DNA from 2 places in the Pseudomonas sp. BB438 genome. Region 1 is predicted to be linked to the other one. Evidence: predicted binding sites of a transcription regulator. Region 1 holds the regulator's gene; the other holds the start of a gene.
The links. Region 1 encodes sigma-54, which starts transcription at its own class of promoters, with help from an activator protein. Its sites were predicted from a motif close to ANTGGCATNNANNTTGCTNT; they were not measured.
Positions count from the first base shown of each region.

Region 2: a site for sigma-54 is predicted at 1,998-2,017, ahead of glnK (P-II family nitrogen regulator). Genes of this name have one in related genera too.

Region 1 is NZ_CM170001.1:1,164,508-1,168,062, forward strand. Features, by position in the region: gene ptsN (PTS IIA-like nitrogen regulatory protein PtsN) at 1-395, opposite strand, end outside; gene hpf (ribosome hibernation-promoting factor, HPF/YfiA family) at 405-713, opposite strand; gene AC1ZV1_RS05575 (RNA polymerase factor sigma-54) at 792-2,294, opposite strand; gene lptB (LPS export ABC transporter ATP-binding protein) at 2,549-3,274, opposite strand; gene lptA (lipopolysaccharide transport periplasmic protein LptA) at 3,274-3,555, opposite strand, start outside.
Region 2 is NZ_CM170001.1:6,276,903-6,280,457, reverse strand. Features, by position in the region: gene AC1ZV1_RS28875 (YifB family Mg chelatase-like AAA ATPase) at 1-1,481, opposite strand, end outside; gene AC1ZV1_RS28870 (accessory factor UbiK family protein) at 1,521-1,802, opposite strand; gene glnK (P-II family nitrogen regulator) at 2,206-2,544, shown strand; gene AC1ZV1_RS28860 (ammonium transporter) at 2,586-3,555, shown strand, end outside.

The sequences.
Region 1 (3,555 bases):
TCGCGAACGTCGGAACGGTCGAGCATGGAGGCGATCTGTCGCAGCAGTTCCAGATGCTCCTCGGTGGCTGCCTCGGGCACCAGCAGCACGAACACCAGGTCCACCGGCGCGCCGTCGAGGGCGTCGAAGTCTACCGGGTGATCGAGGTGCAGGATGGCACTGATGGGCGACTGGCAGCCGGGGAGGCGGCAGTGCGGAATGGCGATGCCATTGCCGAAACCGGTGGAACCCAGGCGCTCCCGGGCCACCAGGCTGTCGAAGATGTCTTGGGAATCGAAACCCGGCAGCTCACGAGCCACCAGGTTGGCGATTTGTTCGAGGACGCGTTTCTTGCTGCCGCCCGGCACGTTCACGAGGGAACGGCCGGGGGTCAGGATTTGCTCAAGTCGGATCATAGAGAGGGGTTAACGGACGCCAACACCTTGCTGGCGTTCGAGGTATTTTTCCTTGTGCTTGATCAGTTGGCGGTCGAGCTTGTCGGTGAGCAGGTCGATAGCCGCGTACATGTCTTCATGTTCGGCGCAGGCCACCACTTCGCCACCGGCGATGTGGAGGGTGGCTTCAATTTTCTGCTTCAGCTTCTCGACCTCCATGATGACCTGAACATTGGTGATCTTGTCGAAGTGGCGCTCCAGTCGGCCAAGTTTCTCGCCGACATAGTCGCGCAGGGCGTCGGTCACATCCAGTTGATGTCCACTGATGTTGACTTGCATACCGCTTTCTCCTTGTTGCCCGTGTGTAAGTGGCAGGTTATGGGGCCTGCCGCCGGAACACCTTGGCGTGGATCAACGTCACACCAGTCGCTTGCGCTCGCTCGAGGGAGAGATTCCTAGGGACTCCCGGTACTTGGCGACGGTACGACGTGCCACTTGAATGCCCTGTGCCTCCAGTAAACCAGCGATCTTGCTGTCACTCAATGGCTTTTTCGGACTTTCCGCCGCGACCAGTTTCTTGATGATCGCGCGGATCGCGGTGGACGAGCATTCGCCGCCTTCGGAGGTACTGACGTGACTGGAGAAGAAGTACTTCAGCTCGAAGATGCCACGCGGCGTGTGCATGAATTTCTGCGTGGTGACGCGCGAGATGGTCGATTCGTGCATGCCCACCGCTTCGGCGATGTCATGCAGGACCAGGGGCTTCATCGCCTCCTCGCCGTACTCGAGGAAGCCGCGCTGGTGTTCGACGATCTGGGTCGCCACCTTCATCAGGGTCTCGTTGCGGCTCTGCAGGCTCTTGATGAACCAGCGCGCTTCCTGCAACTGGTTGCGCATGAAGGTGTTGTCGGCGCTGGAATCGGCGCGACGCACCAGGCCTGCATACTGCGAGTTCACGCGCAGGCGCGGCACTGCTTCCTGGTTCAGCTCCACCAGCCAGCGGTCGTTGTGTTTGCGAACGATGACATCCGGCACCACGTACTCGGCTTCGCCGGACTCGATCTGCGAGCCTGGGCGCGGGTGCAGCGACTGGATCAGCTCGATGGTTTCGCGCAGCTCGTCTTCCTTGAGCTTCATGCGGCGCATCAGCTGGGTGTAATCGCGGCTGCCGAGCAGGTCCAGGTGGTCGCTGACCAGACGGATGGCTTCGGCCAGCAGGTAGGTCTTGGTGGGCATCTGGCGCAGTTGCAGCAGCAGGCATTCGCGCAGGTTGCGCGCGCCGACGCCAGCGGGCTCGAGCTGCTGTACGCGGCGCAGCACGACTTCCACTTCATCCATCTCGACACCCAGCTCCGGGTCGATGGAGGCGAGGATGTCGTCGAGGGACTCTTCCAGGTAACCGTCGTCGTTGATGCCGTCGATGATGCTCAGGGCGATCAGCCGATCGGTATCGGACATGGGCGCCAGGTTGAGTTGCCACAGCAGATGGCTCTGCAGGCTTTCGCCGGCGGAGGTGCGGGAGGTGAAGTCCCACTCATCGTCATCGTTGCTGGGCAGGCTGCTGGCGCTGGTCTGGTAGATGTCTTCCCAGGCGGTGTCGACCGGCAACTCGTTGGGAATGCGTTCGGCCCACTGGTCCTCGTCGAGGCTGTCGGCGTTGGGCGTGGTACTTTCCTGGAAATTGTCCTGGGACGTGCTGGTGCTGCCGTTGGCGCCCGATTCGGCACCATCGGCCATGGGGTCGCTATTGTCGAAGTCCTCGCCTTCTTCCTGGCGCTCCAGCATCGGGTTGGACTCCAGGGCTTCCTGGATTTCCTGTTGGAGGTCCAGCGTGGAGAGCTGGAGCAGTCGGATGGCCTGTTGCAGCTGCGGAGTCATCGTCAGCTGCTGGCCCATCTTGAGGACTAGCGATGGTTTCATGGCAGGAACTAGGCACCTTGTTCGCTGGCGCGAAGCGCGCCATATCCACGACTACGGACGCCAGGGCGCCGCGAGGAAGCAAATTATATGCCTGAGTTTGGACGCTTTGCCTAGGGCCTGTCGACCTTTCGTTACAACCCGGTTGCGTCAGGGTAGGCCAGGCAGCCGAATACGTCGCGGAGCGGCCGGCAGACCGCACCACGCGTGGGGGAGGGATGGAGCTGCCACGCCCAGGCAAGGCGCGGCTCGGGGCTTTAGAGGCGGAACTCGTGACCCAGGTAGACTTCCTTCACCAGGTCATTGGCGAGGATGCTTTCGGCGTTGCCTTCGGCGATCAGTTGACCGTCGTTGACGATGTACGCCGTTTCGCAGATGTCCAGGGTCTCGCGGACGTTATGGTCGGTGATGAGTACACCGATGCCCTTGGCCTTGAGGTGGTGGATGATCTGCTTGATGTCGCCCACGGAGATCGGGTCGACGCCGGCGAAGGGTTCGTCCAGCAAAATGAATTTCGGCGAACTGGCCAGTGCGCGGGCGATTTCCACGCGGCGGCGCTCGCCACCGGACAGGCTCATGCCGAGGTTGTCGCGGATGTGGTGGATGTGGAACTCCTCGAGCAGGCCCTCCAGGGATTCCTGGCGGCCGGCGCGATCCAGGTCGGTGCGAGTCTCGAGGATGGCGCCGATGTTGTCTGCCACCGACAGCTTGCGGAAGATCGAGGCTTCCTGCGGCAGGTAGCCGATGCCGGCGCGAGCGCGGCCGTGCATGGGCAGGTGGGTGACATCCTGCTCGTCGATGCGCACGACGCCCTGATCGGCACGGACCAGGCCGACGATCATGTAGAAGCAGGTGGTCTTGCCCGCTCCGTTGGGGCCGAGCAGGCCGACGATCTGCCCGCTTTCGATGCTGATACTGACATCGCGGACGACTTGCCGGCTCTTGTAGCTCTTGGCGAGGTGCTGGGCGGTTAGCGTAGCCATTACTGCGCTTGATCCTGCTTTTTCTTGGGCTGGATGACCATGTCGATACGCGGGCGCGGCGTGGTCACCTGGGAGCCGGTGGCGCGGCCTGCGTTGACGATCTGGCGCTGGGTGTCATAGACGATCTTCTCGCCTTCGAAGGTGTTGCCTTCCTGAATTACCTTGGCCTGGTCGATGAGTACGACGCGGTTCTGCGAGACGAAGTACTGGATGGTCAGGCCATAGGCCTGGGTGATCTGCTTGTCCGGTGCCGGCTTCTGTTCGAAGTAGGCAGGCTTGCC
Region 2 (3,555 bases), 1.5 Mb from region 1:
GCTCGGTACTGCAACGCTTCGGCCAGGTGGGGGCGGGCGATAGCGTCCGCCTGCTGCAGGTCAGCGAGGGTACGCGCGACCTTGAGAATCCGGTGCAGGGCACGCAGTGACAGGTTCAGGCGCTCGCCGGCCTTTTCCAGCCAGGCCTGGTCTTCCGGAGTCAGTGCACAATATTGGTGCATCTTCTTCAGCGTCAGAAAGGCGTTCGCGCACCCCTGGCGCGTGAGCTGGCGCTGGCGGGCGGCGGCGACCTGCGTGGCCAGCTCGGCGCTGCCGGTGCTCGGTCCGCAGGGGGCGAGGCTGGTGCTTTCGCGGCTGACGGTGAGGTGCAGGTCGATGCGGTCCAACAGCGGCCCGGACAGCTTGGCGCGGTAGCGCTGGACCTGCTCCGGCGAGCAGCGGCAACGGCCGCTCGGGTCACCCAGGTAGCCACAGGGGCAGGGGTTCATCGCGGCGACCAGTTGGAATCGCGCGGGAAAGCGTACGCGGCCATTGGCGCGGGCGATGACGATTTCGCCGCCCTCGAGTGGCTCGCGCAAGACCTCCAGAACCTTTCGATCGAATTCCGGTAGTTCATCCAGGAACAGCACCCCTTCGTGCGCCAGAGTGATTTCTCCGGGTTGCGGGCGGCTGCCACCACCGACCAACGCCGGTGCGGAGGCGGTGTGGTGCGGCTGGCGGAACGGGCGCTGTGGCCAGTGGGTCAGCGGCCCGCGCCCGGCGACGGAATGGATCGCGGCCACCTGCAGCGCCTCGTTTTCATCCAACGGCGGCATCAGGCCGGGCAGGCGGCTGGCGAGCAGCGTCTTGCCGGTGCCGGGAGGCCCGCTGAACAGCAGGTTGTGCGCGCCGGCGGCGGCGACGAGCAGGGCGCGCTTGGCGGCGGTCTGGCCCTGTACTTCGGCGAGATCGGGATAGGGCGGTGTGGCACGCAACAGGCCATTGGCCTCGTAGGGGCGCAGGCGTTCCTGACCACTGAAGTGCGCGACCAGCTCCAGCAGGTGGCCGACCGCATAGACGGTCAGGCCGCTGGCCAGGCTCGCTTCTTCGGCGTTCTCCATCGGCACCACCAGGGCGCGCCCGGCAGCGCGGGCGGCGAGGGCGGCGGGCAGGACGCCAGGGACCGGCCGCAACGTGCCGGAAAGCGCCAGTTCGCCGAGGCATTCGAGTCCATCGAGCCCGGCGGCATCGGCCAACTGGCCGCTGGCGGCGAGGATGCCCAGGGCGATGGCCAGGTCGAAACGCCCGCCGTCCTTGGGCAAGTCGGCCGGGGCGAGATTGAGCGTAATTCGTCTGCTGGGGAAGTCGAAGCCGGCGTTGAGCAGGGCGCTGCGGACGCGGTCCTTGCTTTCTTTTACGGCACCTTCGGGCAGACCGACCAGGGTCAGCGACGGCAGGCCGTTGGCGAGGTGCGCCTCGACGGTGACGCCGGGCGCTTCCACGCCGACCTGGGCACGGCTATGGACGATGGCGAGGGACATGGATCACTCCTGGATCGCATGCCGCCCGCCAGGCGGAACCTACTGCTCGGAGGCGGGGGCGGCGGTGTCGGCGGGCGAGAGCTTGGCTTCCATCTCCGCGACCTTGGCTTCCAGCGCCTCGAGGCGGGCGCGGGTGCGGGCGAGCACGACCATCTGGCTGTCGAATTCGTCGCGGCTGACCAGGTCGAGCTTGCTGAAGGCGCTCTGCATCAGAACCTTGAACTGGGCTTCCAGCTCGGCCTTCGGCAGGGGCGATTCGCCACCGAACAGGCGTCCGGCTTGTTGGCTGATGGCATCGAGGAAGGCTTTGGGCGGCAGCATGGTTCATGGGTTCCGGATTGAATCAGAGCGCAGTCTATCACGCAGCCAGCACTGGCTGCGGCGCTTGGGGTTGCACGCTTTTTGAGCAGTGTGCCCGCTTGCCGTGCGCGCTTTCGGTGCGCCAGCGGCGCGCTGGCGAATCGCCAGAAAACCCGGTTTCAGGCCAAGTGCCTGATGCGACGGGGATTTCCACGAACTGGCAAGCTTCATGCTTTGGGGCTGATATGGCGTGCACCGATGCAGTTCCGGTGCGGCAGGCGAGGCGGTGGATCGCTTCGATCACGGCAGTCGGAGTGCTGAGGTAGGGCGGCCGGCGCATTACAAAAGCCAGACACTGCGCTTAGACTTGTCTCCGGGTTCGTTCTTCCTGGGGCGGGTCCACCAAAACACGGGAGAGAGTTACATGAAGCTAGTCACAGCCATCATCAAGCCGTTCAAGCTGGACGACGTTCGTGAGTCGCTGTCCGAGATCGGCGTGCAGGGCATCACTGTGACCGAAGTCAAAGGCTTCGGCCGGCAGAAGGGACACACCGAGCTGTACCGTGGCGCGGAGTACGTTGTCGATTTCCTGCCGAAGGTGAAGATCGACGTCGCCATCGCCGATGACCAGCTGGATCGTGTTATCGAAGCCATCACCAAGGCCGCCAACACCGGGAAGATCGGTGACGGCAAGATCTTTGTCGTAAATCTGGAACAGGCCATTCGTATCCGTACCGGCGAAACCGGCACCGACGCGATCTAAGCCAAGCCCACACCGAACCCCACGCCCCAGGAGAAACAACAATGACTCTGCGCAAATACGCAGGGCTAGGTGCCCTATTGCCCCTCGCAATGCCCGGTCTGGCCTTGGCCGACGAGGCTGCGGCCCCCGTCCTGAACAGCGGTGACACCGCCTGGATGCTGATTTCCAGTGCCCTGGTGCTGCTGATGACCATCCCCGGCCTGGCGCTGTTCTACGGCGGCATGGTGCGTGCCAAGAACGTCCTGTCGATCATGATGCAGTGCTTCGCGATTACCGCACTGATCAGCATCCTCTGGGTTGTCTACGGCTACAGCCTGGCCTTCGATACCGTCGGCATGGAAAAGGGCGTGATCAACTTCGCCTCCTTCGTCGGCGGCCTCGACAAGGCCTTCCTCAGCGGCCTGACCTCCAGCGGTCTGACGTCCGCCGCCGCGCTGTTCCCGGAAAGCATCTTCGTGATGTTCCAGATGACCTTCGCGATCATCACCCCGGCCCTGATCGTCGGCGCCTTCGCCGAGCGCATGAAGTTCTCCGCCATGCTGATCTTCACCGCGCTGTGGTTCACCCTGGTCTACGCACCGATCGCCCACATGGTCTGGAGCGGTGACGGCGGCCTGCTGTGGGACTGGGGCGTGCTGGACTTCGCCGGTGGCACCGTGGTGCACATCAACGCCGGTATCGCTGGCCTGGTGGCGTGCATCGTGCTGGGCAAGCGCAAGGGCTATCCGACCGCAGCCATGGCTCCGCACAACCTGGGTTACACCCTGATCGGCGCCGCCCTGCTTTGGGTAGGCTGGTTCGGCTTCAACGCCGGCTCCGCGGCGGCTGCCAACGGCACTGCCGGCATGGCCATGCTGGTTACCCAGATCGCCACCGCTGCCGCTGCCCTGGGCTGGATGTTCGCCGAGTGGATCACCCACGGTAAGCCGAGCGCCCTGGGCATCGCTTCCGGTGTGGTGGCCGGCCTGGTCGCCATCACCCCGGCTGCCGGTACCTGCGGCCCGATGGGTG